One region of the Priestia sp. YIM B13552 genome, then DNA from elsewhere that is predicted to be linked to it. Evidence: riboswitches for the same ligand, from Rfam matches in the RefSeq annotation. Region 1 holds a riboswitch; each other region holds the start of a gene.

Region 1 (10,000 bases):
ATTTTCTCAATATTACAGCGATCCTGTTCCGGATGTTCTAAGTCTTCCATTATCGGGTTTGGAGCCCCATACTGCGTATCAAATAGAAGTAGCGGCAGTGGATGCGTTTGACAATCAAAGCGACCAAAAATTAATCATTGAAGGCTCTACTAAATAGCTAAAAGAATCCCGATTTTTATTGATTCTTTTAGCTTTTTTTCATCTGTTTTTAATGTTATTTTCATTAGATTTTTAAGTGGAGTTGCTACACTGAAACTGTATTTAAAGTCATAATATGTAATTTTCATGAAAGTATTAAAATCAAAAGGAGTTTGTATGAAAGGATCTTTTGTACGTTTTTTAGTAGTGGGACTGGTCAATACAGCAGTAGGTCTTTCCATTATGTATGTGCTGCTTCATATTTTTCATCACTACTGGGCAGCAACGTTTATCGGAAACGCAGCAGGAGCAGTCGTCAGCTACGTGTTAAATCGAATATTTACGTTTAAAAGCGGAGTTCATTTATCTACAAGCATACTGCGTTTTATTTTGGTTATTGGCGTTTGCTACGGCTTGTCTTACTATATTGGACTGCAGTTCTCCAGCTGGTTGTTGCATCAACTTCCTGCTGCTGTGCATCCGTTCAAAAAAGATGTCGGTATATTAATCGGAACAGGTCTGTATACGCTTTTAAATTATACGGGTCAAAAATACTTTGTATTTAATGCAAAAAAAGAAGCAGTCGTTGTACACGATTAGCTTTTAGTAATTATGAAATGGAAATAGGTGTTAACAGATGAAGAAAGAAACAGCTATGAATAAAGAAAAAACATTGCTTATTATCGCTTTCCTTTTACTGCTTGCGTATGTATCCCCTATGTTTTTGCTCGGGGAAAACTCACATATACGCGTGCATGATAATTTAGACTCAAATATTACGTGGTATAAAGTTCTGCATCGAAGCGGAGAGCTGTTTGGCTCCAGTCATGCCGTATTGCCTCAAATCATTAACGGATTGCCGAGGAATACGTTTGGAACAGAATTCAGCGGTATTCAGTGGCTGTATGGTTTGTTTCCTACCATGCTGGCGTACAGCCTCAGCCAAACGATTACGCGTGTATTTGCTTTAATTGGAATGTATTTATTATTAAAAAAGCACTTTATTAAAAGCGAGGATGCTTATGCGATTCGAGTGCTTGTATCACTTGCTTTTGCACTTACGCCTTTTTGGCCTTCGGGCATGCTGAGTACATTAGGACAGCCGCTGGCGCTGTGGGCATTTTTAACCATTCGAAACCGCGAAGGAACGTGGAAGGAATGGCTTACACTTTTACTGCTTCCGTTTTACGCGAGCTTTGTGCTAGGATTTTTCTTCTTTTTAACGGCGATGGGGCTGCTATGGCTAAGAGATGCGGTGAAAAAACGAACGTGGAATATTCCTTTTTTAAACAGTATTGCAGCGATGACCGCTGTCTTTCTGCTCATTGAATACCGGCTTGTTGATTCTCTTTTATTTCCAGAGGCCCCGACGAGTCGAAATGAATTTTTAAGCTCTACTCTAAGCTTTGGACATTCCGTTCGCCTTGCTTTTAAGAACTACACGCTTGGGCATACGCATGTAATGACGCTTCATACTTTTGTCATTTTGCCGCTTTCTTTTATTGTACTGTGGATTGTTGCTCGGAATCAGAAAGGAAAGCTTGAAAAAACGTTTTTGCAGTTATTTATTTTTAATCTACTACTGTCGATTTGGTATGCGTTTTGGTTTTATAAAGGATGGGAGCCGCTAAAAGAAAAATATCAGCTTTTTAATACATTTAACTTTGCTAGATTTCATTTTTTACGCCCGCTCATTATTTATTTGATGTTTGCCGTTGGCGGCTATGTTTTATGGAAAAGGGGCAAGGCGTGGAAAAAGTTTGTGTGGGTGTGTTTGGTTTTACAGCTGCTTGTGTTGTTTATAGCGAATCCTGAACTTTATTATCGCTACAATCACGAGCCGTCAGTCAAAGAATTTTATGCTGTCCATCAATTCGATGAAATCAGCAGATATATAGGGAAACCTCAATCATCTTATCGGGTAGCAAGCATTGGGCTTCATCCATCAATTGCTCAGTATAACGGCTTTTATACGCTAGATACGTATAACAACTTCTATCCGTTAACGTATAAACATGAGTTTCGCAAAATCATTGCCAAAGAGCTTGATAAAAATAAAAAGTTAGAAAGTTACTATGATCACTGGGGCAACCGCTGCTATGTGTTTGTTAGCGAGCTAGGGAAAAAATATGATTACCGAAAAGACTCAACGAAAAAAATCCGTCATTTGCAGCTTAATATCAGCCAATTTAAAAAAATGGGCGGTCGCTATATCTTTTCAGCTGTGCCAATCGAAAATGCTGAAAGTGACGGTTTGCACTTTTTAAAAGCGTTTAACGATAAACAGTCCGCTTGGAAAGTGTATGTATATGAAGCAAAGTAAGGGGGCAATAACATGAACAGACCTATTTTAACAATTGTTGTTCCATGTTACAACGAAGAAGAAGTATTCACAGAAACATCTTTTCAATTAACTACTGTAATAAAAGAACTGATAAATGAACGTCTTGTATCAAGTGAAAGTACCATTTTATTTGTAGACGATGGAAGCAAAGACAGCACGTGGTCGCTTATTGAAAAAGAAAGCTGCAGCAATTTGTTTGTAAAAGGGTTAAAGCTAGCGCGGAATGTAGGACATCAAAATGCTTTGCTGGCAGGACTAGAAGCAGCCCATAAGCAATCTGACTGCGTCATTTCCATTGACGCAGATTTGCAAGATGATATCAGCGTTATTCGTACTTTTGTAGAGAAATATTGGCTCGGGTATGAAGTCGTATATGGTGTTCGAGACAGCAGAGAAACCGATACATTTTTTAAACGAACCACGGCAGTAGGGTTTTACCGTTTTATGAATAGGCTAGGAATTCAGCTCGTTCAAAATCACGCCGATTTTCGTCTCATGAGCAAACGTGCTCTTGGTGAACTTATGAAATATAAAGAAGGCAACGTCTTTTTACGAGGCCTTGTACCATTAGTAGGATTTCGCTCCACGGAAGTCACATATGACCGCAAAGAACGGACAGCGGGCGAATCAAAATATCCCCTAAAGAAAATGCTTGCTTTTGCATTCGACGGGATTACATCTTTTAGCGTAGCGCCGATACGCTTATTGACGCTGCTTGGAGGAGCTTCTTTTCTCTTTAGTATTGCGTTTGGTATTTATGCGCTGATTCAAAAATATTTAGATCATACGCAAATCGGCTGGACGTCTCTTATTTTATCGATTTGGCTTGTAGGCGGCCTGCAGCTAATGGGAATGGGTCTTGTCGGAGAATATATTGGCAAGATTTTTAACGAAGTGAAACAGCGTCCTAAATATGCGATTGAAAGAGATTTATATACAAAACACTCATTAGACAAACAAAAAGATTTGCTTATGCATTAATTTAAGAAGCTTCTCCTAAATGGAGAGGCTTTTTTGTTAAAGCGTTTATCATAATTTTTAAGTGAACAGGAAATGCTACTACTAAAATTTCTAAGGAGATCAGAATCTATGAAAAGACTATTTTATACAGTCAGCACTTTTTGTTTTGTTTGGCTTGCTTTTGCAGCCATTCATGTCAGCGCTCTTTCGATTGAGAAGCTTCCAATGAAGAAATCATCTGAACAATGGTCAGTTGAACTCACAAAAGCGAGCATGACGGGAGATAATCAGCTAAAGTGGAAAAATAACGTCTATCATACATATGGATTAACCGTTGAAAACATTGGAAAAGACGTAGAGCGCGTGCAGGTCCAAGCTTTTCGGCACGAAGGAAAAAATAAGGCGAAATACAGCTTGTTTTCTCCTATTGAACGGTCTAACTTAAGCAAAAGCGGTCAGCGTTTTCGCTATGCGAATTTTGCTGTTCCTGGAAAAGCGGCAGGTTTAGACATTATGATTAACTGGACGGACGAACGAGGCAATCATCAAGAACATTTTGAATTTAAATAAAAGTCTTCGCTTAGGCGAAGACTTTTTTTGCAGGAATTTATCCTCGTATGTGGAAAACGAACACGAAAGGAGAGATCGTAATGATTGCAAAAGCTACTGAAGAAGAAATACAAGAAATTCGGAAAAAATCTGCTGATGCGCTGTTTGAAGGAACAATGAAGCAGTTTCATCCGTCAGCAGAACGCGTAAATGAACTAGTTGGTAGTGCCCTTGAAAAAGGCTGTTATTATTTAGTTTCAAGACAAGAAAATAAACTCGCAGGCTGGGTTCTTATCGGCCCATCTGCCGACTTCTTTTCAAAAGAAGAAATTGGCTTTATCTACGAATTATATGTTGTACCGGAATACCGCGGGCAAGGTCTAGCCAAGCCGTTAATGCAAAAAGCAATTGATGAATTGTCTATCAAAGGATACCCTGAAATCAGACTCAGCGTTCATGCTGGGAATTTTGCACAGCATGTGTATCGTGAACTTGGCTTTGTAGATAAACAAATATCAATGAGCTTCCAAGTGGCAAAACGTCCGTAACGTTGATGAATGTCAGCGAGTCCATAAAACATAAGATGTTATACATGCGATGAGGTTCGGTAATGAAAGTAAAAGTAAATAAGTAGCCCAAACGGAACCTTTATCTAGTACTTCAACGGCTCCTCCACCTGTATTGTCTGAAGAGGGGGGATCTTCAAGCGCGTTCATAATCAAAGCCGCCGCTGCTAAAATAATCCCTCCAATGCTTCCGGTTGTTTTGACAATTGCAATATGGAAAGTAGATGAAAAAGCAATAGTAAGAAGCAGCAGCAGGCTTCCCAAAAAAGCAGATAACAGATATCGTTTCATGTGCTCACCATCCTTTATGAAAGCATACCATATTTTACTTCTTTTTTCTTTTTATTGAAAAGCTATTGACGTAACCTACAAAACATATTAGAATAGTCAGAAATAATTTAAAAACGAAATATTCTTATCTAGAGAGGTGGAGGGACTGGCCCTTTGAAGCCTCAGCAACCACAATTATTGAATGGTGCTAATTCCAGCATAGCCTAGCTCTGATAGATAAGGAGAGGAATCTTTTTCTATGATGAAACCCTCTTCTTAGGAAGAAAAATTTCGTGTGGAAAAGGTGATGACATTGAACAATAGACAAACAACGTTAAGCACTGATGATTATTTAGATCTATACTTATTAGCCAAAGAAATAAAAGACGAAACGTGGCAGCAGGAAATTTTAGCTGCGCTAAAAACGCAGCAAAATCGTTCATTTGAAGACAAACAATCCGCCCTCGTTCAAGAGATATGGGAAGATTTTAAACAGTTAAATGAAGATATTTCTTTTACGTATCGCTTGATTCAAGAAGAGCCAACTAACGAACAATTTCAGGCTAAATTAAGCCGCTTGAGAGAACGGCGGATCACGCTGAGCCGTGAGTTATATTTAGCTAAAAAACAGTATGTTGAACACACGCAATAAAAAGATCCGCTTGAGAAACAAGCGGTTTTTTTGCGTGTGAATGTTAGAAGCGCTATATTTCGGGTAGTAAATAGATAAGACAAGCAAAGGAGGGATAACAGTGGCCCAAGGTGTATTATGTGAAGTGAATGAGTGCATGTATTGGAAATCGGGAAACAAATGCAGTGCAGAGTCCATTTACGTTGTGAGTCCTGAAAGTAGTCACCATGTTTCTGATATGGAAGAACCTGGCTGTAAAACTTTTGAACCCGCGAGATAAATGCTAGTTTTTATAAAAAAGCATAAAATGAACGATGCGCTGACGGAGTTGAGTCGGCGTTTTTCTATTTTTTGAAAATACTATTACTTAAGTGCAATAATAAATACATAGTAAAAAAGCAGTGCCTATGTCTAATTGTGCGTTTAAACAAAATGATAAGATAATTTTTTTGTTTTTCGACAAAAGAAAAGTGAGAGAAAGGTGATAGAATACAAATATACAGCCTAGCTGTCTTTTAGCACAAACTTATATGAAAGCGCTAACAAAAAGGCTGTGTTCATCTCGTTTTGACAGATTGGAAAAAGGGGAGACGTTTATGCAGGGGAAAACTCAGGGGAAAGAATTGAAACGCGGGTTAGAAGAAAGGCATGTGACGCTGATGTCCTTAGGAGCAGCCATAGGGGTAGGGCTGTTTCTTGGATCTGCATCTGCTATTAAATTAGCAGGGCCAGGAATATTATTGGCGTACGGATTTAGCGGAATGATTATGTTTTTTATTATGAGAGCACTTGGAGAAATGGCGATTCAAAAACCTGTTGCAGGTTCATTCAGCAAGTACGCACGCGACTATTTAGGGCCGCTTGCTGGTTATTTAACAGGTTGGAACTACTGGTTTTTATGGGTTGTAACATGTATGGCTGAAATTACAGCCGTTGGTATTTATATGGGATATTGGTATCCGGATGTACCAAACTGGATTTGGGCGTTATCGGCGCTTGTCATCATGACAACGGTTAACTTCTTAGCTGTTAAGGCATATGGTGAACTGGAATTTTGGTTTGCACTTATTAAAATTTTAGCGATTGTGTTAATGATTGCCGTTGGATTATTAATGATTGTGTTTGGAATCGGCAACGGCGGCGTTGCGACTGGTATTAAAAATTTGTGGGACAACGGCGGACTGTTCCCGAACGGATTCAAAGGTATTTTGCTGTCGCTGCAAATGGTCATGTTTGCGTATTTAGGAATTGAAATGATCGGCGTTACCGCGGGAGAAGTGAAAAATCCGGAAAAATCTCTAGCAAGAGCGATTGATTCTGTCTTTTGGCGTATTCTGATTTTCTACGTCGGTGCGTTATTTGTCATTATGTCGATTTATCCGTGGCAAGAGATTGGTTCACAGGGAAGCCCGTTTGTATTAACATTTGAAAAAATCGGCATTCCAGCGGCGGCTGGTATCATTAACTTTGTTGTACTAACAGCAGCTCTTTCTTCTTGTAACAGCGGTATTTTTAGTACAGGCCGTATGCTGTTTAACTTAGCAGAACACGGAGAAGCGCCAAAAGGATATGGCCAGCTTACAAAAGGCGGCGTACCGGGAAAAGCTGTTTTAGCATCAGCAGGTGCGCTATTAGTCGGAGTAGCGTTAAACTACATTGTGCCTGCCAAGGTATTTACGTGGGTAACAAGCATTGCAACATTCGGTGCGATTTGGACATGGGGAATTATTTTGCTTTCTCAAATTAAGTATCGCAAAACGTTAAAAACAGGTGAAGAGGCAAAGCTGAAATATAAAATGCCTTTATTTCCGTTAACATCTTATGTGTCACTTGCGTTCCTAGCGCTGGTAGTGGTTCTCATGGCATATAATCCAGATACAAGAATTGCAGTTGTCATCGGACCATTATGGTTTATCGGTCTTATTATCGCGTACTACGCAAAAGGATTTCATAAACGAAGTCAAGGTTCAGCTGAGACTGAGCAAAAGCTAGTGAAATAAAAGAAAAGACCTCTTTCTTGGAAAGAGGTCTTTTTTCATTAGTTTATGTGCGAATGATTAGTTTATTTTAAGGGATTATTGGTACGGATAAATAATGTAGAAAATATTCTATTTATTCTGTACTATTTAGTTAGAGAATTCGTTAATGATTAAACGGTAATTGAAAGTGGATGAGTATGTTAGTTTTATGCTTTTTAACGCCACACAGAGCATCGAAAAGTTGGGAGGACATATGCAGAAATGATTGAGACATTTAGTGAAAAAGACATAAAAGGTTTGCTGCTGTTATCGCAGCTGGAAAAATGGGATTATAGTGAAGCAGATTTACATACGATTTTTTCATCTGGAGACGTATTTGGCCATAGAAATGAGAACGGAGACATCGTATCAAGTGTGGCCGTAATTTCGTACAAAAATCAGTCAGCTTTTATAGGAATGGTGATTGTGAGAAAAGATTACCGAAAACAAGGGTTAGCCGGGGAGCTCATGAAGCACTGTCTGCAAGTTCTTTCCCCTGAGATGAATGCCTACTTAATTGCGACAAAAGAAGGTAAGCACTTATATCAAACAGCAGGGTTTAAAACCGTGGACTATGTAAGTAAATACATAAGCAGTGAATACACACCAAGAGCCTTTAAAGTTTCAGGATTTTATACACGATCCTTAAAGAGAAGTGACTTCAAAGGGATTGTCAAGCTTGATGAAGCAGCATTTGGAGATAATAGAAAGCTATTTTTAAAAAGTAGAATTCAGCAAGCTGAAAAAGCAGTTGTTTTACAAAACGAACAAAATAAAATGACGGGCTATGGTTTAGCGGTTCGTACGCCGAGCAATATCGTGATTGGTCCCGTAGTTGCTCCAAACGCTGAAGCAGCGATGCTAGTCATTTATGAACTAGCGAAGAATTACAAAGAAAAGCTGAGAATTGACCTGTCTTCTCATGAGGAAACGTTAAAGAAACTTGTGGAAAATCACGGATTTCAGCTTCAAAATGAGCCTCCTGTTATGGCGTATGGTGTCAATCCTCTCCCTGCTAGACAGGGCAATCTTTTTGCTATAGCAGCTCAGGCGTTTGGATAAAAAGAAAGGAGAAGCTCCTTTCTTCGCGTCTACCGAATTCTCCCAATTTTAAACCCATTATCAATTTGATGAAAGCCGACTTTTGGATAGTAGTTCATAGCAGAAGGAGCTGAAAGTAAAATCAGCGCGGTTTCTTCGCCGATTTCTGATTGAACATGTTTGATGAGCTGTGTACCGATTCCTTGCTTTTGATAGTCTTTTACAACAGCTAAATCCGATAAATAGCAGCAGTAGCTAAAATCTGTTAACGCTCTGGCTATGCCAATGAGTTCGCTGTCGTTCCAAGCGGTAATAGTAAGAGAAGCGTGATCAAGCATTCTTTGAATACGATCAAGATTTTGTGCAGGACGTTTAATACCGGAATGTACAAATACTTCAGCAGCTTGTTCCGCACGGATTGAGACGTTAGTTTTATAAGTGATAGTCATTGCGTCATCTCCTTAATTTATAAGATATAGTCCAGTATATGAAGAATCTGAACTGAGAGTAAGTGTCAGAAACAGCGAATTTAATAGTATCAGTTAGAAAGGAAAGAACACTATGTTAGAGCTAATGCCTTTGCTTGATAAAAGAAAAGCAGATCCCTTGTACATGCAGCTTTATATCTACATAAAACAACAAATTCAAAAAGGTACCATTCCGCCTCATGAAAAATTGCCTTCTAAACGAAAGCTAGCTCTTCATTTAAGCATTAGCCAAAATACGGTTGAAGCGGCTTATGTACAGTTAGAAGCTGAAGGTTATATCGAGATACTAGCCAGGAAAGGAGTATTTGTAAAAGAGATAAAAAATGAAGTTGTGCTTCAAGAACTGCCTCCAGCCTATGTCTCTTTACCGCAAGAAGACCGGAAATCAACTGTCATTGACTTTAGCCATGGAAAGGTAGACGTAGAAAAATTTCCGTATAACACGTGGAAAAAGCTAACGGTTCAAACTATTTATCATGATGAAAGCCAGCTTTTTTATAGCGGACATCCACAGGGCGAACATCTTCTTCGTCAAGAAATTGCAGCGTATCTTTATCATTCAAGAGGAGTGCGCTGTACGGCGGAGCAAATTGTGATAGGTGCAGGTACGCAGTATCTTATGTGGCTGCTTTCTGTCACGCTGGGGAAAGAAAAAATAATGGGGTTTGAAAATCCGGGTTTTCACCGAACGAGGCACGTTTTTCAAGAACAAGGCATGTCAGTTATCCCTATTTCTCTCGATAATTTTGGCTTGAAATTGAAGGAACTGAAAGAAAGCGGAGCGGATGCGGTGTACATTACGCCGTCTCATCAATTTCCTATTGGGATGGTCATGCCGATTGCAAGAAGACTTGAACTACTAGAGTGGGCGGCAGAAACGAACAGCTATATTATAGAAGATGACTATGACGGAGAATTTCGCTATAAAGGAAAACCGATTCCCGCGCTTCAAGGATTAGATCAAGACGATCGCGTTATTTATACGGGTACGTTTT
Region 2 (10,000 bases), on a different contig from region 1:
TCTCATACGCTCTTCATCCGTCAGCAGTCCTACGCGCACATAGCCTTCACCATATGTTCCAAAGCCTACTCCAGGCGCCACTACAACGTGAGCTTTTTCGAGAAGTAAATCTGAAAACTGTTCAGAAGTATATCCTTCAGGAACTTTTAGCCATGCAAAAAAGGAGCCCGCTGGAGATGTAACATCCCAACCAATTTCTCGAAGCCCTTGAATAAAGGTATTGCGTCTAGATTCATAGCGCTTAACTAAATCATTCACACATTGTTGAGATTCTAACAGAGCTGCGGCTGCTGCCTCTTGAACCGCCCCAAAGAGACTGACATACATATGATCTTGAAGAAGATTAATAGCTTCTACAACACTTTCATTTCCTACAGCAAATCCAACTCGCCATCCCGCCATGTTATACGTTTTAGAAAGAGTATAAATTTCAATTCCCGTCTTTTTTGCACCAGGAGTCTGTAAAAAACTGATTGGCTTTTTGCCATCAAATCCAATTGCTCCGTAGGCAAAGTCGTGTACCACACAAATATCGTGCTTGGCAGCAAACGCCACGGTGTCTTCAAAAAATTCTGCCGTTGCCACTGCACCAGTAGGATTATTCGGATAGTTTAAAAACATGAGCTTTGCCTGTTCTTTAGCACGTTCACTTATCTCTTCGTATACGGGTAGAAAATGATTTTCAGCCGTGAGCGGCATCACTTCCATCTTTGCCTTTGCAAGCTCTACTCCAGACCAGTAATCAGGATATCCAGGATCGGGAACCAGCACCGTATCTCCAGGGTTTAATAAGCACTGCGGGATTTCTACAAGTCCACCTTTCCCGCCAAACAAAATAGCTACTTCTTTTTCAGGATCCACATCAACGCCATATTCTCGTTTATAAAAAGTCGCAACGGCCTCTTTTAAAAACTGGTGCCCCCGAAATGGAGAATATTTATGATGCATAGGATTAGCACTTGCTTTTTGCAGTGTTTCTACAATATGTGAAGGAGTAGGCTGATCGGGATTTCCCTGCCCTAAGTTAATAACGTCGTGCCCTTGGGCCATTACTTTTCCTACCTTGCCTACAAGTGATGCAAAAAATTGTTTTGGTAAACTTTTTAATAGTTCCGATTGCTCAAATTGTTTCATCATCGCACACCTTCTCAAAAAATTCTTGAAATTCTAGTCACAAATAATATATTGTAATACTCAACTTGTAAAGTCATTTTTTTCAACTACTAAAAAAAGGACGGATGATAAAGTGAGTGTAAAAATTACGTGTTTGCAGCTTGATATTGCGTTTGGAAACCCAACTAAAAACCGAAAATATATCGAACAAAAAATGACGGAAGCCCTGAAAGAAAACCCTGATATCCTTGTGCTTCCTGAGCTATGGGATACAGCTTATGATTTGACTCGGCTAGACGAAATTGCAGATGATGAAGGGCAGCAAGCCAAGCAATTAATCTCTCAGTTTGCTAAAACAAACGAAGTAAATATTGTGGCAGGTTCGATTGCGAAAAAAACAGAGCAAGGTGTCACGAATACGATGTATATTTTTGACCGAAAAGGTCGTGAAGTATCACAATACAGTAAACTGCACTTATTTAAATTAATGGATGAACACCTGTATTTAGAAGCAGGAACAGCAAAAAATCTTTTTACACTTGAACAGTCACTGTGCGCAGGAGTTATTTGTTACGATATTCGTTTTCCAGAATGGATACGGGTTCATACTAGCAGCGGAGCAGAAGTCTTGTTTGTTGTCGCTCAGTGGCCGGCTCCAAGACTTGCCCACTGGAAAGCCCTGCTCATTAGCCGTGCAATCGAAAATCAATGCTATGTAATCGCGTGTAATCGTGTAGGCCAAGATCCTAATAACACATTTGCCGGACATTCCTTAGTCATCGATCCGTGGGGAGAAATAATCGCTGAAGCTGGCGATAGCGAAGAACTTTTAAGTGCTGACGTTAACCTGGAACTTGTAAAAGAAATTCGTAAACAAATTCCTGTCTTTACAGATCGCCGTACAGAATTTTATTAATTATGTATTGACAGCCGTTTTTTTGCATGATACGATTTTCACCAGATATCATAAAATATTCAAACAAATCAAAATTGAATAAGTAATCGTACTCTTATCAAGAGTTGGCTGAGGGATTTGGCCCTGTGAAGCCCAGCAACCGACCGTCATTCCATCCTAAGATGGATCACACCCGTAAAACATGTTTTACAAAGGCACGGTGCTAATTCCAACAGAAAGTAATTTTTTCTGGCAGATAAGAGGTTTGAACACTACAATCAAGCCTCTTTCCAACGAAAGAGGCTTTTATATTTTCTAAAATTATAAAAGCCTCCATATATTCTTAAACCTATTAACTTAGTAAACAAATCAGTTTAATAAACTATGGAGGGATTCCGATGTCAACAACAAAAACAGAGAAGTATCAGCCTTTAACAGAAATTTCAGCAATCAAACTTGTGAAAAAGCTAGGTCTTTTTGATGCTACAGAAGCACTGACTGCCCGTGAAATTGGTGACGGTAACTTAAATCTCGTCTTTCACATCATAAATGATCAAACGAATAAATCCATTATCGTCAAACAAGCACTTCCCTATGCAAAAGTTGTAGGCGAAAGCTGGCCTCTATCCTTGAACCGTGCCACAATTGAAAGCAATGCGCTCAAGCAATTCGGTGCATTTACGCCAGAACTTGTTCCCGCTGTTTATTACCACGATGAAACGCTTGCTGTTACGGTCATGGAAGATCTGTCTCATTTAACGATTTCTCGTGCCGGACTTATTCAAGGTGAAAGTTATCCTCTGCTCTCACAGCATATCGGTTCTTTTTTAGGACATATTGCGTTCAAAACGTCTGATTTCGCCTTAAAGCCTCAGGATAAAAAAGAAGAAGTTGTTAAGTACAGCAACCCCGACTTATGCAATATTACGGAAGATTTAGTTTTTACAGATCCTTTTTTTGATATTGATACAAATGAATTTGAAAAAGCGCTGCGTCCTGATGTAGAAGAATTGTGGAATGATAGTGATGTAAAGCTACAAGCAGCAAAATTAAAATATAAATTTTTAACAAATGCGCAAACGCTAATCCACGGTGATTTACATACAGGCAGCATCTTTGCTAGCAGTCAAGAAACGAAAGTGATTGATCCAGAGTTTGCTTTTTACGGTCCGTTTGGATTCGATTTAGGGCAATTTGTTGCGAACTTATTTTTAAATGCTCTTTCTCGAGAAACAAATCGCGAACCGTTATTTGCACACATTACGAACACATGGAACGTATTCAAAGATACCTTTACTGCGCTTTGGCATTCTGAAAGCACTGAACCTTTCGCTAAAGATGAGCGCTTATTACATGAAATTTTAACGCAAACGTGGCAAGATGCTGTTGGATATGCAGGATGTGAAATCATTCGACGTACGATTGGCTTAGCTCACGTGGCGGACTTAGACGAAATTTCTTTAGAGGAAAGAAAAATTAACGCTAAACGTACTGCGTTAAAAATTGGACGCTATTTGCTTCTGCACCAACAAGACGTTTCACCAAATGAATTTGAACATTTACTTCGATAACGAATAATGTACACAATGAAAGGATCGGTATCAGCATGACAAATACACTATCACTTCCGCGCTCAGTGGAATGGAATGAATCATATATTACTTTATTAGATCAGCAGCAGCTTCCTGGCAAAGTTGAATATATTAAGCTGCAAACCATTAAAGACGTATGGGATGCTATCACTACCTTGAAAGTACGCGGAGCCCCTGCAATTGGCATTACGGCGGCTTTTGGTCTTGCTCTTTCTGCGCTTAGCTATGACACAGATTCAGTCAAGGAATTTAACAAAAAGCTAGCTCTTGATCAACAGTATTTAGCTAGTTCACGCCCTACTGCCGTCAATTTATTTTGGGCATTGGAGCGCGTAGCGAAAAGCGCTGAATCCGCTTCGTCCGTTAATGAAGCTAAAACAAAAGTTGTTCATGAAGCTATTCAAATTCAAGTAGAAGATGAAGAAACGTGCTACCGAATTGGAGATTATGCTCTTTCTTTATTTAAAAAGAAAGATAAAATCATGACAATATGTAATGCTGGTTCAATTGCTACAGCTTATTATGGAACAGCCTTAGCACCTTTTCACTTGTCTAAGCAGCGCGATATTCCGCTTGAAGTATTTGCCTGTGAAACAAGACCCGTTCTTCAAGGTTCTCGCTTAACAGCATGGGAACTTCAGCAGTCGGGAGTGGACGTTACGCTGATTACGGATAATATGGCCGCTCATACCATTAAAACAAAAGGAATTAATGGGATTATTGTAGGTGCTGACCGCATTGCAGCAAATGGCGATACGGCTAACAAAATTGGAACATATGGACTTGCTCTTTTAGCGAAAGCATTCGGTATTCCATTTTACGTAGCAGCGCCGCAGTCCACATTTGATTTATCTATTCAAGACGGCAGCAGCATTCCTATTGAAGAACGTTCACCTAAAGAAGTAACACACATTGGGGATACGCAAATTGCTCCAGACGGAATCTCTGTGTACAATCCAGCTTTTGATGTGACGCCAAGCGAACTGATTACGGCCATTATTACAGAGCATGGAATTATCCATGCCCCGTCTTTTGAATCCATTCAAAACGTTTTGCTGCAATCTGCTCAATAAAAAAAGCCGCTGCTATGCGGCTTTTTTTATTGAGCACTGATTTCCACCTGCATTTGTAACACAATTGTAACAGTACTCTCTTCCTTTTCTACATATATTATAGGGGATTTCTTTTGAATAAGGGGGAGAGTAAATATGAGTTCAGAGCAAAAAACGGATAAAAACAAAGCGCTGAATCGTAAGCAGCAATATCAGCTATTCGATTTATCCAAAGATGAAGAACTAAATTCCCTCCCTTCTCCTCAGCAAATTGACGGTGTTTTTGTGCAGGGAGAAGGCTGGAAATTGGACGATGAATAGTTATTTTAACTCAAGAGCGCCTTTTGCTACATTTCTTTCAAGCATTAATAGCTTCTCTTTTATATGAGTTTGAGAACCTGCATAACCTGTTAAAGCCCCATTTTTCCCAATCACACGGTGACAAGGCAAAATAATAGGCAGTGGATTTCGACGATTCGCTTGTCCCACAGCCCTTACGGCTTTAGAGCGATTAACAGAGTCCGCTACCTCACTATAAGACCACGTTTGTCCATAAGGTATATGTTCAAGCGTTAACCACACTTCTTTTTGGAAGTCTGTTCCTTTTATATCCAAAGGCAAATCAAATGTTAACGTGCGCCCTTCAGCATAATCCTGCAGCTGTCGCTTTGCTTCTTTCACATGATGATAATTCTCGTCATGGACAAGTTTTTCAAGCTGCTCGTTATGATCATCGCTATCAAACCAAATATGTTGAACCCCTTTTTCCGAGGCTACAATATAAATTTTCAAATCAGAAAATAAATTCATTTCTCCGTAGTACATATTTTTTATCCTTTCTAATTAAGCTGGAAGAATAACATGAAAAGCTGTGCCTTCTCCTATTTTGCTTTCCACTTCAATTCGCCCTTTATGTTCTTCGATAATTTTATATGAGACCATCAAACCGAGTCCCGTTCCTTTTTCTTTTGTCGTATAAAATGGTTCTCCTAAGCGCTTGATGCGCTCTTCAGGCATTCCGTCTCCTTGATCTCGAATGGAGACCGTCACGTAGTGCGGCTCTGTAGAGGAGACATCAACAAAAATTTTTCCTCCGTTTGACGTGACTTCAATTGCATTTTTAATGACATTTATTAGTACTTGCTTAATTTGGTTCGGCTCGCAGTATACCATTGGCAGCTGAGGGGACACACTTAGTTCAAACTGAATATTTTCTAAAAGCGCTTGAGCATTTAATAAATCGATCGTTTCTTTCACAACCGCATCTAGATTTTTCTTTTCAAACTTTACTGCCTGTGGCTTAGCGAGTACTAGAAACTCTGTAATAATGGTTTCAATTCTTTTTAATTCGGATTTAATAATATCAAAATAAAGAGAATGATCTTCTTGAATGCTGCTTTCTAACAGCTGAACAAACCCTTTTAAAGCTGTCATTGGGTTGCGGATTTCATGCGCAATCCCAGCTGCTAACTGTCCGACTACTTGAAGCGTATCCGATTTCCTAATCTGCTCCTGCATTTGATTTCGTTCCGTTACGTCTCGTAAAAGCGTCATATATAGACCTGGCAAGATATCTTTTTTCGTGGAAAATTCGATATTTTTAACTTTTTCGTTCCCCGTAACGTACGTAATCTCTCCTTCAGCTTCCCCTTTTTGCTCAATCGTTTCTTTATGCTCAATGACCGCATCTAAATTCGCTGAAGAAATAAAATCCTCCATGGAGTGCGCACAAATCTCCTCTTTGCTGAGTTCTAGAATATCACAAAGAGAAGAATTTACATCAATAATATTTCGCTTGCCGTCCCATAAAACTAACCCATCGATCGAACCATTAAAAATCTGTCTGAATTTCTCTTCGTTATTTCGAAGCTCCTGTTCGATTTTTGTACGTTCACTGATGTTTCGAAAAATCGTTAAATGGTCTCCTTCTATAATGCCTTTTTTCCCTGTGAATTCCAACTGTTTGATTTCTCCATTTGGCATGTAAAAAGGAAGCTGATTGCGAATTTCTCCTTTTGTTTGAAACGTTTGGAGCACCTTTAACGCACTAAAGCTTTTTGTATCGATAAATGTATACAAATTGCTTCCAATTAATTTGTTTAACGGCAGCTCAAATGTACGCGAAGAAGCAAGATTAGCGTTCAAGATTTCACCATCGTCTCTCCAAATCAAGATCGCTTCAATCGCATTTTCAAAAATAGCCCTGAAATTTTTTTCGCTTCTCAACAGCTGCTGCTCCATCAGCCGTTTTTCCGTCACGTCTCTCATAATGGACATATAGTATTGACTGTATATATTAGCCGTTGTGGTAAATTCAAAAAAAGTAACGTCTCCATTTTCGAGCCTGATCGGTAGCTCGCCGCTTGTCTTTCCTTCTTGATGCAGAGTTCTCCATAATTTTTTCACCTTATAATGATAAGTAGGTTCTACAAGCTCTTCTAATGTTTTGGTTAGAAGCTGTGCTCTTGTATAATTTAATCGTTCGCAAAATGAAGGGTTCGCGTCGATAAGCTGACCCGTTCGATCAAAAATGACAATTCCGTCTACCGCTTCATTAAATACATCCATAAACATATGATGACTAATAAACCGTTCATTTTCCATCATTTTGTGCTGCGTAATATCCCGAAATGTACACACAATAATGCCCGACATGTGACTATGTTTGTGTGAAGTAAATTCAACATGCTTCATCATGCCGCTTCGAAGCGTCATCGCGCCTTCATATTTGAAATAGCTTTCTTCTAAAAGTGCTGGATAATATGCTTCAATCATGTCATACGGAAAATACATCAGAAAATCTTTCATTTGATACGTTAATAGCTCATCCTTTGTTTTTTCAAACAGCCCGCAGGCTGATTCATTTGCATTTATAACTTGAAAATACTCATCAAATACGACAATGGCATCTAATACGTCATTAAAAATAGCTCGTAGCTGCTGTAATTCATCTTGCTGCTTTTGCGCAGCTTCAGATGTTAATTCTCTATGTGGTGACATGCTCATTGCTCCTTTCTTTTGCACTTCCCATTTCCCCACCTTTTATCTATAGACTTAATATTCTACAAGATTTGCTTTTTACCTTTTTAAAATTAGGCACGTTTATTCAAAATGCGACATTTCTTCACATTATCCCGCTATTTAGAAATGGAGCATGAATAAAAGAGGCTGAGACATAACAAAATGAATCCAATCTAAAGACGAATAAATGAGATGCATGAGCTAGCTGAACCGCTTGTGACACCACAGTTGGTTTCCGTGCAAGACTTCGCTTTCCGCAGGAGTCTTTGCCTTGCCCTCCAATCCACTGCTAGAAGGAATGAAACAGCTAAAACCTATGCTCAACATAACAAAGAAAACGAACCGTGAATCAAACATGTTGATTCACGGTTCGTTTTTCACTTCGCCTAAAATACGTTTGTCCCAGCCTCATCGATCATTCACTACAATATAAGTGGCCTGAATAGGTCCATGCACACCAACGACTAAATTCATTTCAATATCGGCTGAATTGCTCGGTCCCGTAATAAAGTTAATGCAAGAAGCAATCGTTTCTCCTCGCTCTACTTTTTCATGAATCATTTCAGCGGCTTGTGTCATGCGAGGGACAATTGAGCTTTGAGGTATGATTGCAATATAAGTGGCGGGCAGCAAGCTTACCGCTCGTCCTTTTTCAGCACTGCTAAACAAAACAACTGTTCCAGATTCCGCTAACGTCAAATCACTGAAGGTAATGCCAACATTTGCTTGTTCAGCTAGTGTAATATTCTCATCGCCTTTAACTGAATTCCATACATGAAGGCTACTGCTTGTTTCCCATTTCTCCATCAGCAGATTCAATCCATATTCGGAAAACCTAGGATCATCCCACGTGCTCACAAGACCATTTCCATAGTTCGCTACGGCTTCCTCAAGGACAGCTGGCAAGTGTTGTGATGATGTTTCTACATAGCGAGTATGAATACGTTCGCAATGGTTTTCAAGCTCTTTCTTTAATTGATCCGGCGAATAGCTGCGGTAGACCTCATGCTGAGGAGCGTGCTTCCATTGTGGCTTTACTACGCCGCTTGTTCGCCTGTTTCGCTTAAGATTAGCAGCAACATTGTCTAAAAAACTGTCTCTATTTTGAATGCTTCCGTTCATCATCATCACTCCTTTTATCAAACCAATCTCGTAAGCGCTCTTTTGTAGGTGCGGGAAACTCTCTACTTTCCGTCCACGCTTTTAATGGACCAGGTCCTTTGGAAATACTGCTTCCTGACATAAAAGGCGTAAGAGCTGCCGGTGCTACTTTAGCACCCACTGTATATAGAGAAGAAGAAGCTGCTCCCAAGCCAAATGCTTTCATCGCCAGCTTTTCCGAAATAGGTGCTTTTCCTTCTTTTTCGACAATTCGCTGACGATGCTTGTGTAATAGCTCATGCAGCGGAATTTTGACCGGACAGGCATCTGTACAGGCTGCGCATAGCGTTGATGCATAGGGAAGCTCTTTGTAGTCTTCATAGCCTCCAAGCAAAGGAGATAATACAGCTCCAATCGGACCTGAATAAATAGATCCATATGAATGCCCTCCAATATGGCGATACACGGGACATACATTCACACATGCCGCACAGCGAATACACTGTAAAACAGATTGAAACTCAGTTCCTAAAATCGCAGATCGCCCGTTATCTACAATCACTAGGTGAAATTCTTCCGGTCCGTCTACTTCCCCTGGAAGTCTAGGCCCTGTAAGCGCTGTTACGTAACTTGTGAGCCGCTGACCTACTGCACTTCTAGTTAACAGGCTTACCAACACTTCAAACTCTTCAAACGTTGGCACAATTCTTTCCATTCCCATAACCGTAATTTGCGTTTTAGGAAGGGCAGTTGTTAACCTTGCATTTCCTTCATTGGTTACAAGTGAAATAGATCCAGATTCTGCAATCGCAAAATTACATCCCGTGATGCCAATATCTGCTGATAAAAATTCTTTTCTCAGCATTTCCCGGGCATGAAGAGCTAGTTCTTCAGGTTTTTCTGTTTTTTTATACGAAAGCTTTTCCTGAAATACATCTCTAATTTGTTCTTTATTTTTATGAAGTGCAGGAGCTACGATATGAGAAGGCGGATCGTGATCATCTATTTGCAGGATATATTCTCCTAAGTCCGTTTCAATAACTTCACAGCCTAGTTCTTCTAAAGCAGCGTTCATATGAATTTCTTCTGTAACCATTGACTTGGATTTAACCACTTTCTTTGCCTGCTTTTGCTTCGCTACATTTTTTATGTACTCATTCGCTTCTTCAGCTGTTTGAGCGAAAAAAACGTGGCCTCCGCGTTTAGCTACATTATCTGTCAGCTGT
Region 3 (10,000 bases), on a different contig from region 1:
ATTGCCGCTGCGGGTCTTGATATCGAACAAATGATGAAAGGGGCAGCTGATGCTCAAGAAGCATTCTCATCATCAGAGCTAGAAGAGAACCCAGCTTATCAATATGCTGTAGCTCGTAATGTGCTTTATAATAAAGGAAAAACAATTGAAATGCTGATTAACTATGAGCCAGCTCTTCAATACTTTGCTGAGTGGTGGAAACAGTTATTTGGCGAAAGTGAAGGAAAAGACCAAAAAGGTATTTACCCTTCATCTGCTAACTTCTCAACGGATCTTCATTCTTTAGGTCAATATGTACAAGAAGGTCGTCGTGATATTTTTGAAACAATTGTACAAGTTCAAGATTCTCGTCATGAGCTAACAATTGAAGAAGATGCAGCGGACTTAGATGGATTAAATTACTTAGCTGGTGAAACAGTTGACTTTGTAAATAAAAAAGCGTTCCAAGGTACAATGCTTGCTCACACAGATGGAGGCGTTCCAAACTTAGTTGTGAACATTCCTGCGCTAGATGAGTATACGTTCGGATATGTTGTATATTTCTTCGAAAAAGCATGTGCAATCAGCGGCTATTTATTAGGCGTAAACCCATTCGATCAGCCGGGAGTAGAAGCATACAAAGTAAATATGTTTGCTCTTCTTGGAAAACCTGGTTTTGAAGAGAAAAAAGCAGAATTAGAAAAGCGTTTGAAATAAGTAAAAAGAGGGCGGTACAAAAGTATTTTAGCCCAATTGAAAAACGAACCATTGATCAACATGTTTGATGAGTGGTTCGTTTTTTTTGTTATGGTGAATATAGTTTCATCTGTTTAGGTCCTTTTAGCAGTTGATTGGAGGGCAAGGCGAAGAAGACTCCTGCGGGAAAAGCGCAAGCGATGAGGAGGCTCACGCCCGCGCGCGGAAAGCGAAGCCTTGCACGGACATCAACTGCGGTATCACAAGCGATTTATACGAGCTGCTTTATCCAGTTTGTTCGCCTTTAGATTGGATTCATTTCGTTATGACTCAACCTCTTTTTTGCTTTTGAGATAAAGGATAAAACGCTGGAAAAAGGACATGTTAAAACAGAGGAGGGATAACATGATTGAATTATCTTCAAGATTAGAAGGCACATTATTCAAGCTTTACGAATTAGAAAAAACGCTTAAGCCGCTTGGGTATAACATTGGAGGGAATTGGGATTACGACCATGGTTCATTCGACTATAAGATGAATGATGAAGTCGGCTATCAGTTTTTACGTATCCCGTTTACAGCTACGAACGGAGAACTGGATTCTAAAGGAACAACCGTACAGATTGGGACGCCATTTTTACTTTCACATAAATATCAAATTGGTCTAGATGACGATGTTCACAATGGAAATGTGAGTGCTTCATTTAATCAGTTTGCAGAACCCCAAGACGCAGACGCTTCATTTCCAGAAAAGTATATCAGCTTAGGAGAAGAGCTAATTAGAGAGGCAGAAGATGCGCTGCTTCAGTAATTGAAGGAACTATTCTTTTTTTAAACTCTCTAATTTTTTCACAAAAATATGTTCGTACATGACTTGACTAATCAACTCATTTGTTTTGATCATTTCATTCACCCCCAAATTTTGTGCATTTTGAATATGCTTTTTTGTTAACAGTTCAACGATGCTGTAAATAGAAGGGTTCAATCCTTGCAGAGCGACTAACGTAACAATCGTATTCATGTCTGCATATTCTTCTGTCTTATGCTGATCGGCAGTAATCAGCACTTTTTTTGCGTACCGAGCGTTGGCAAGTTCTAATACTTCATAATGAGAAGGACTTCCTTTAATAAAATGAACGCGATCACAAATCATGGGATTTTTAGTCAGAGAGTCGTCGATAAGAACAATGTCTTCTTTATGAAATGCGTCGCGATAAGACTCTAACACGAGTTTGGCGCGCTCATTCCACCCAACAACGATGAAGTGATCTTTTCCATAAAATTTTAAATTTCCTTCCAAATAAGCGCTCTCAGCGGAAACAGCAATTTTAGAAAGCGTAACAAAATAAGTGGTAATAAATCCCGTTCCGATCAGGACTAAAATAATTGCAGCTAACCTTCCAATCGTAGTGGTCGGAGCAAAATCACCGTACCCTATAGTAGAGATTGTAATAATAACCCACCAAATTCCTTCAAATACATTCCCAAACGTTTGCGGCTCTAGGAAATGTATAAGCATGCCAAAAAGTAGAACAAGGCAGCCGATAATAAAAAGAAGCCGCACTAAAATAGAACGACGGAAAAGTCGAAATAATAGCCATTCCATCATAAAAAAACCTCCAGTGATTAGTCATAGCCACAGTATGACCATTTTTCACTGAAGGTATAAGATATCTTTATCTTTTTACTTCGTAATATTCAATCCATTCTTTGTCTGGACCGTAGAAAAATAAGTATCTTGCTCCATTTGGCAAAGTTACAATGTTTTCTTCCACAAATGAAACACCTGCTGATTTTAAACGCTCAAACTCCTCTTCAATTCCGTCTACCGCCAGCGCAAAATGATGAACTTTACCTTCGTTAGGTAAGCTTGAGTTATACCCTTGAATTAACTCTACGATTACATTGCCTTCTAAACCTAGAAAAGCTAGCTTCAAAGACGGATCGGTATGTGGCAGTGTTTCGATGAGCTCTAATCCCACTTTTTGCGTATAGAACTCAATAGATTCTTCTATATCCTTTACTTGAACGCCTACATGTTCAAATTTTAAAATTGCCATATGCATCACCCGTATCTATAGTATGTAAAAACTATGAAATATATTAAAGAGAAAGGATATAGAAGTCAAGATGGGGCTGCTTATCAGGAAAGGGCTCTTAAATCATATTTTTGCTGGAGTGAATAGGGTAGAGGCTTCCATCAAGAGCAAACGAAATTTTGCCTGTTTCTTCAGATACAACTAAAATTAATGCATCCGATTTTTCCGACATTCCAATGGCTGCACGGTGACGTGTTCCCAATTTTTTGGTCGTTGAAATAATAGACGAGAGAGGTAAAACATTAGCAGCTGAGATAAGCTGATTATTTCTAATTAGGACGGCTCCGTCATGTAAGGGTGTCCCTGGGTAGAACAGTGTCTCAACTAGCGTAGCGCTGACAGGAGCTTGAATAGGCATTCCCTTTTGAATAAGAGGGTCTACATTTTGTTCCCGTTCAATGACAATTAAAGCACCGTGACGTTTCTCAGAAAGGTTATGAATAGCTAAGGACAGAGCAGCATATTCAAATGTATAAGGCGATAGATAATGACGCAAGTAATAAGAGGCGGCCGTAGCTTGAACATCTTGAAATAACCTTCTCATCTCCTCAAAATCACATAGGATACAATGATCACTCGTATCTAAATGTTTAATTAAATTAGAGGCTTCAGTTGAAATTTGCTGTAAATATGTTCGCACATTATTTTTAATTGTATCGTCTAATTGAAAGGAATGTCTCTCCATCTTATATAGCTCCTATCTGTCAGTCAGTGTTATCTGTAATGTGTGCTAATGTGGGTGAATTATCCGTAAAGCTTATAAATCCCTTATTAATTTTATAGAGAGGTGTTGTGTTTTATTTAGGAAGAGAATATAAAAAGTTGAGGAAAAAGAAAGCGTTTTATAAACTGATATGTTCACATTTGGTTTAAATTTACATATGTTGTTTTAAATAAAAGTATAGATATTTCTGTGAATTTAAAGTATAGTTTTCTTATCGGATATATGATTTTTAATGTTGACAAATATTCTAAATATGCTAAAATTTTTAAAAAATGCTTATCAAGAGTGGTGGAGGGATCTGGCCCGCTGAACCCCGGCAACCTGCTTAGCAAGGTGCTAATTCCAGCAAAGTGTGTATCATTTTGAAAGATAAGGTAAAAAGTTATTGCCTACCCAGTCTTTCAATATGGAAGACTTTTTATTTTGATATAGCGCAAGCGATAATTTAAGGAGGGACATCAATGACTGTAACCCCCGACTTAAAACAAATCTTTGAGCACGTCGAAGAAAAGTAAGAATTAAATAGTTTCGCTGACTAGACACACTAGAGGCGGTTTTATCCAATTCTAGTGGGTAAAACCGCCTTTTTTTATTGGATAACGCGGATAACTAAGAATTGGAGTGAAGAAAATGGCAGACTTATATACGTACGAAAACTGGAGTGATACATTTCCAGAGTTCGACAGTGAAGATGAAACAAAAGGAGCCCTTTCAGCATTGCAGTGGGCGTATGATACCTACGGAGATTCAATTATTTACGCATCAAGCTTTGGTATTGAAGGGATTGTGTTAATTGATTTAATTTCAAAAGTGAAAAAAGATGCTGAAATTGTCTTTTTAGATACGGGCGTTCATTTTAAAGAAACATATGAAGTGATTGATGCAATTAAAGAACGCTTTCCTGATTTGCGTATTCATATAAAAAAACCGGATTTAACTCTTGCAGAACAAGCTGAGAAACATGGAGATGAGCTTTGGAAGAGTCAGCCTAACCTATGCTGTCAAATTCGAAAAATCATCCCGTTAAGGGAATCTCTTGCTCCTTATGATGCGTGGATTTCTGGTTTGAGACGCGAGCAGTCTGAATCTCGTGCCAACACGAATTATTTTAATAAAGATGAGAAATTCAAGAAAGTTAAAGTCTGCCCGTTAATTCATTGGTCTTGGAAAGAAGTTTGGCGCTATGTGTATAAGCATGATTTACCATATAACAAACTTCATGATCAAGGCTACCCAAGCATCGGCTGTGAGCCTTGTACCGCACCTGCCTACAATGTAGACGATTTACGTTCAGGAAGATGGGCAGGTACACAAAAAGTTGAATGCGGATTACACGAATCTTAAATACGAAAGAGCTGAATAAATGATGCTTTTATATGTTGCCTTTATCATTGCGCTTTTTTTTGCAATGAATATCGGGGCAAGCGGTGCAGCAGCAGCTATGGGCGTTTCATACGGCTCCGGTGCGATTAAAAAGCGAAGAGTAGCCTTGTTCATCTGTGCTGTAGGTATTGTGCTCGGAGCCATTATCGGAGGCGGCGAGGTGGTAAAAACCATCAGTTCAGGTATCATACCTGAAAAATTGCTGTCAGTAGAATTAGTTATTATCATTCTGGCTGCTGCAACGCTGTCACTCTTTTTCGCGAATTTAATTGGTATCCCTCTATCAACAAGTGAAGTAACGGTTGGTTCAGTTGTTGGAGTAGGAGTAGCTTATCAATCTCTGTATGTGGAAAAACTTTTAGTTGTCATGTCTTTTTGGATTATTGTTCCGCTGGTTTCATTTGTCATTGCTTTTTTGATTGGAAAAGTGATAAAACGCAGAGCGCATAAAAAAGAAGCAGAGGGAAAGTGGAAAAGAGTTTTAACGATTTTAGTTATAGCCACGGGATTCTTTGAAGCCTTCTCAGCTGGAATGAATAACGTGGCAAATGCTGTCGGTCCTCTAGTAGGAGCTGGATTAATGGATGCCACAACGGGTGTCATAACAGGAGGACTGGCTGTGGCGCTCGGAGCTCTTTTACTAGGCGGCCGAGTTATTGAAACAAACGGGAAAAAAATTACTCGCTATTCTGTAGGAGAAGGGTGCATTATCTCGGGTACTGGTGCTTCTCTTGTTACAGCAGCTTCACTTTTTGGTTTGCCAGTACCGCTTACACAGGTCACTACGTCTTCTATTATTGGAATAGGAGCAGCGAAAACGGGATTCACGAAAGAACAGCGTGAAGTGGTCATTCAAATGTTAAAGGTTTGGGTGGTATCCCCCGTATTTTCACTCGTAATCTCATATGTTCTTGTGAAATTAGTACTTGAAAGCGACTTATATTCATTTGTGGTGCTAGCTAGCGGCTGCATTGCCACAGCAGGTGTTCTAAGCTTAGCTAGAACGACTAGAAGAAAAAGAGCAAGCTTGCAGTCGGAAAAAGAAAAAATGACTGCGTGATTCAAGTGCTTTTTATTATATTGTGTTAATTATTTAAGGAGGATTTTACAAAATGACAACAATTCAAGCACACGGTGGAGAATTAATTAATTTATATCAACCAACATATGACTACACTTCACTAACAAAAGAAATCGAAGTAGATAACATGGCTCTAAGTGATTTAGAACTAATTGGAATTGGTGCTTACAGCCCAATTACAGGATTTTTAGGAGAAAAAGATTATCAATCAGTTGTTGAAAATATGCGTTTAGCAGATGGCACAGTATGGAGTATTCCTATCACTCTTCCTGTAACAGAAGAGCAAGCTAAAGAATTAAACATTGGCGACAAAGTAAAACTAGTTCAAAACGGCGTAACGTATGGTGTTTTAGAAGTTTCTGAAGTATATACGCCAAATAAAGAAAAAGAAGCGGAAAATGTATACCGCACGGCAGAACTTGCTCATCCTGGCGTGAAAAAAATGATGGAACGCCCAAATGTATACGTAGCAGGTCCAATCGTACTTGTAGAACGTACACCTAAAACGCGTTTTGAAAAGTATTACCTAGATCCAACTGAAACAAGAGCAGCATTTGAAGAACGCGGTTGGAAAACGGTTGTTGGATTCCAAACTCGTAACCCTGTTCACCGTGCGCACGAATATATTCAAAAAACGGCATTAGAAATTGTAGACGGCCTGTTTTTAAATCCACTCGTAGGAGAAACAAAGTCAGATGATATCCCAGCAGATATCCGTATGGAAAGTTATGAAGTACTTTTAGAGAACTATTATCCTAGCGATCGTGTAGCTTTAGCAGTTTTCCCTGCTGCGATGCGCTATGCTGGACCTAGAGAAGCTATTTTCCATGCAATGGTTCGAAAAAACTTTGGATGCACACATTTCATTGTAGGCCGTGACCACGCTGGTGTTGGTGACTACTATGGAACATATGATGCCCAAAAAATCTTCAGTAACTTTACAGCAGATGAATTAGGAATTACACCTTTATTCTTTGAACACAGCTTCTATTGCAAGAAGTGTGAAGCGATGGCATCAACGAAAACATGCCCTCACAGCAAGGAAGATCATATGATTCTATCTGGAACAAAGGTACGTGAAATGCTTCGTAACGGAGAAGTGCCACCAAGCACATTCAGCCGTAAAGAAGTAATTGAAGTGTTAATTAAAGGATTAGCAAAACAAAAAGTATCTTCAAAATAAGGAGCGGTTGAAGTGAGCAAATCAACAAACATTACGTGGCATGATGCTGGAATTACAAAAGAGGAAAGACGCGAGCAAAATAATCATCACAGTTTTGTATTATGGTTTACAGGTCTTTCGGGTTCAGGTAAATCTACCGTAGCAAACGCAGTGGCAAAAGCGCTTTTTGATAAAAATATTCGCAACTATGTATTAGATGGTGACAATGTTCGTTTCGGCTTAAATAAGAATCTAGGGTTTTCTGCTGAAGATCGTACAGAAAATATTCGCCGTATCGGTGAGGTTTCTAAGCTATTTGTAGACAGCGGTCAAGTGGTACTAACAGCATTTATCTCTCCATTCCAAGAGGACCGCGCTCAAGTGCGTGAGATCTTAGAGGGGAATGAATTTTTGGAAGTATACGTGGAGTGTCCGTTAGAAGAATGTGAAAAAAGAGATCCAAAAGGCCTTTACAAAAAAGCAAGAAGCGGAGAAATCCGTGATTTTACAGGAATTGATTCTCCGTATGAGTCACCGGCTAACCCTGAATTAACAATTAATACAAGCACACAGTCTGTAGAAGAATGTGTACAAACTGTTATTGAATATTTAGCTAACAGAAAATTCATCTAAATGACAGCGGACTTTGTCCGCTGTTCTAATTCAAATTAAAATGTGGGAGCGCTGCGGAGACGTGGAAATGATGGAAGGGTGAAAGGCATTCATGGGGAAAGTATATCTAGTCGGTGCAGGACCGGGAGATCCAGATTTAATTACATTAAAAGGGTTGAAAGCAATTCAGCAAGCAGATGTTATCTTATATGATCGTTTAGTGAATAAGGACCTGCTGGAGTATGCTAAAAGTGATGCAGATATCATTTACTGCGGAAAGCTTCCGAACTATCATACCCTCAAGCAAGAAACAATTAACAATTTTTTAGTGAAATTCGCTAAAAAAGGAAAAATTGTAACGCGCTTAAAAGGCGGAGATCCATTTGTTTTCGGACGCGGAGGGGAAGAAGCAGAAGCTCTCGTGCAGCAGGGCATTTCATTTGAAATTGTTCCAGGAATTACATCAGGCATCGCAGCCGCTGCTTATGCAGGAATCCCTGTCACTCACCGGGAATACAGCGCAAGCTTTGCTTTTGTAGCAGGCCATCGTAAAGATAGCGAGCATGATGCAATTAAATGGGATAGCCTAGCCAAAGGTGTAGATACTCTTGCAATTTATATGGGAGTGCGGAACTTACCGTACATTTGCCAACAGTTAATGAAACACGGAAAAACTTCAGCTACGCCAATTGCATTGATTCACTGGGGAACATGCGCGGACCAGCGCACTGTAACTGGAACTCTTGGTACAATTGTTGATATTGTTAAAGAAGAACAAATTGAAAATCCAAGTATGATTATCGTTGGTGAAGTTGTGAATTTTCATGACCGATTAAATTGGTTTGAGAAGACTGGACAGCATTACTATTCGTATGCACAAGAAGCTTACTAAAGAGGTTGATTATATGGATGCAGTTTTATATGTTTGCCATGGCAGCCGCGTAAAAGAAGGCGCTGATCAGGCAGTTGCTTTTATTGAAAGATGTAAAAAAAATCTAGATGTACCGATTCAAGAAGTTTGTTTCCTAGAACTAGCTTCCCCCACTATTGAACAAGGATTTGAAGCATGTATTGAACAAGGTGCTACTCGTATTGCAATTGTGCCTCTTCTGTTATTAACAGCTGCGCATGCAAAGCATGATATACCCGAAGAAATACACAAAGTATATGAACGTTATCCCCAGGTAGAAGTGCTGTACGGAGAACCGTTCGGCGTGGACGAACGAATTGTTGATATCTTGGTAGAGAGAATCAATGAAACCAATGTGGATAAGCATGAAGATTCGATGGTATTGTTGGTCGGCAGAGGAAGCAGTGATCCTGCTGTAAAAAAAGATTTTAACGAAATAGCTCAACTGCTAAAAGGGAAAGGTGCTTTTAAAGAAGTGAGCACATGCTATTTAGCTGCAGCTTCTCCTAATTTAAAAGAAGGCCTGCACCTTGCTCAACGAACTTCGTATAAGCAAGTATTCGTTCTTCCGTACCTCTTGTTTACCGGTATTTTAATGAACGAAATTAAGGAAGAATTGGAGCAGCTATCAACAGATGCCCAGCAGTTTATCTTAGCCAACTACCTAGGTTATCATGATGGACTTGCGCACATTTTAAGTCACCAAGTAAAAACGTTATTATCGAGCAAAGGAAATCAATACGATGTATACCGTTATGCTTGATTTAAAGGGTCGTTCGGTCTTAGTAGTTGGGGGCGGAACAATCGCAACTCGTAGAATTAAAGGTTTTTTACAAGAAGGAGCAGCCATTACAGTGGTTGCTCCAACTGTTTCAGCTGAAATAAATGAATGGGAAGCTAAAGATCAGCTGCGTGTAAAAAGAAAAAAAGTAGGAGAAGAAGACTTACTTAATGTCTTTTTAATTGTTGTGGCTACAAATGATCAAGCTGTGAATAAGTTTGTTAAGCAGCATATTAAAAATGATCAGTTGGTTAATATGGCCAGCAGCTTTTCCGATGGAAATATTCAAATTCCTGCACAGTTTTCTAGAGGGAGATTATCGTTAGCAATATCCACAGATGGCGCTAGTCCTTTGTTGACAAAACGAATCAAAGAAGACTTATCCTCAAATTATGATGATAGTTACACACAGTATACACAGTTTTTGTATGAATGCAGAGTTCTTATCCACAGATTGAATGTGTCAAAGAGCCGTAAACATGAGTTATTAACAGAAATTATCGATGATCAATACCGGCTGTCTCTAGTAAAACAGCGGGAATTTTTACAACAGATTAAAAAGTATAAATAAAAA

Evidence for each region. Region 1 has a riboswitch for S-adenosylmethionine ahead of ACFX40_RS07415 (hypothetical protein). Riboswitches for the same ligand answer to the same signal wherever they lie in the genome.
Region 2: it holds a riboswitch for S-adenosylmethionine, as region 1 does, so the genes downstream of both, mtnK (S-methyl-5-thioribose kinase) here and ACFX40_RS07415 (hypothetical protein) in region 1, are expected to answer to the same signal.
Region 3: it holds a riboswitch for S-adenosylmethionine, as region 1 does, so the genes downstream of both, ACFX40_RS18975 (phosphoadenylyl-sulfate reductase) here and ACFX40_RS07415 (hypothetical protein) in region 1, are expected to answer to the same signal.

What each region holds. Positions count from the first base shown of each region.
Region 1 covers NZ_JBHZOU010000002.1:255,918-265,917, reverse strand. The annotation lists gene ACFX40_RS07450 (metallophosphoesterase) at 1-157, shown strand, start outside; gene ACFX40_RS07445 (GtrA family protein) at 316-738, shown strand; gene ACFX40_RS07440 (DUF6044 family protein) at 776-2,461, shown strand; gene ACFX40_RS07435 (glycosyltransferase family 2 protein) at 2,474-3,463, shown strand; gene ACFX40_RS07430 (hypothetical protein) at 3,572-4,012, shown strand; gene ACFX40_RS07425 (GNAT family N-acetyltransferase) at 4,093-4,539, shown strand; gene ACFX40_RS07420 (hypothetical protein) at 4,552-4,848, opposite strand; SAM riboswitch class I at 4,970-5,071, shown strand; gene ACFX40_RS07415 (hypothetical protein) at 5,141-5,479, shown strand; gene ACFX40_RS07410 (DUF1540 domain-containing protein) at 5,580-5,738, shown strand; gene alaP (alanine permease AlaP) at 6,055-7,458, shown strand; gene ACFX40_RS07400 (GNAT family N-acetyltransferase) at 7,699-8,538, shown strand; gene ACFX40_RS07395 (GNAT family N-acetyltransferase) at 8,568-8,966, opposite strand; gene pdxR (MocR-like pyridoxine biosynthesis transcription factor PdxR) at 9,079-10,000, shown strand, end outside.
Region 2 covers NZ_JBHZOU010000001.1:518,231-528,230, forward strand. The annotation lists gene ACFX40_RS02630 (pyridoxal phosphate-dependent aminotransferase) at 1-1,134, opposite strand, end outside; gene ACFX40_RS02635 (carbon-nitrogen family hydrolase) at 1,247-2,029, shown strand; SAM riboswitch class I at 2,121-2,271, shown strand; gene mtnK (S-methyl-5-thioribose kinase) at 2,407-3,579, shown strand; gene mtnA (S-methyl-5-thioribose-1-phosphate isomerase) at 3,615-4,673, shown strand; gene ACFX40_RS02650 (hypothetical protein) at 4,809-4,973, shown strand; gene ACFX40_RS02655 (methylated-DNA--[protein]-cysteine S-methyltransferase) at 4,974-5,477, opposite strand; gene ACFX40_RS02660 (PAS domain S-box protein) at 5,496-7,652, opposite strand; gene ACFX40_RS02665 (LutC/YkgG family protein) at 8,082-8,795, opposite strand; gene ACFX40_RS02670 (LutB/LldF family L-lactate oxidation iron-sulfur protein) at 8,773-10,000, opposite strand, start outside.
Region 3 covers NZ_JBHZOU010000004.1:369,635-379,634, forward strand. The annotation lists gene ACFX40_RS18945 (glucose-6-phosphate isomerase) at 1-696, shown strand, start outside; gene ACFX40_RS18950 (hypothetical protein) at 827-1,027, shown strand; gene ACFX40_RS18955 (YugN-like family protein) at 1,081-1,485, shown strand; gene ACFX40_RS18960 (potassium channel family protein) at 1,495-2,283, opposite strand; gene ACFX40_RS18965 (VOC family protein) at 2,351-2,734, opposite strand; gene cdaS (sporulation-specific diadenylate cyclase CdaS) at 2,832-3,458, opposite strand; SAM riboswitch class I at 3,771-3,873, shown strand; gene ACFX40_RS18975 (phosphoadenylyl-sulfate reductase) at 4,128-4,841, shown strand; gene ACFX40_RS18980 (sulfate permease) at 4,861-5,940, shown strand; gene sat (sulfate adenylyltransferase) at 5,993-7,144, shown strand; gene cysC (adenylyl-sulfate kinase) at 7,157-7,756, shown strand; gene cobA (uroporphyrinogen-III C-methyltransferase) at 7,848-8,627, shown strand; gene ACFX40_RS19000 (sirohydrochlorin chelatase) at 8,641-9,408, shown strand; gene ACFX40_RS19005 (NAD(P)-binding protein) at 9,389-9,997, shown strand.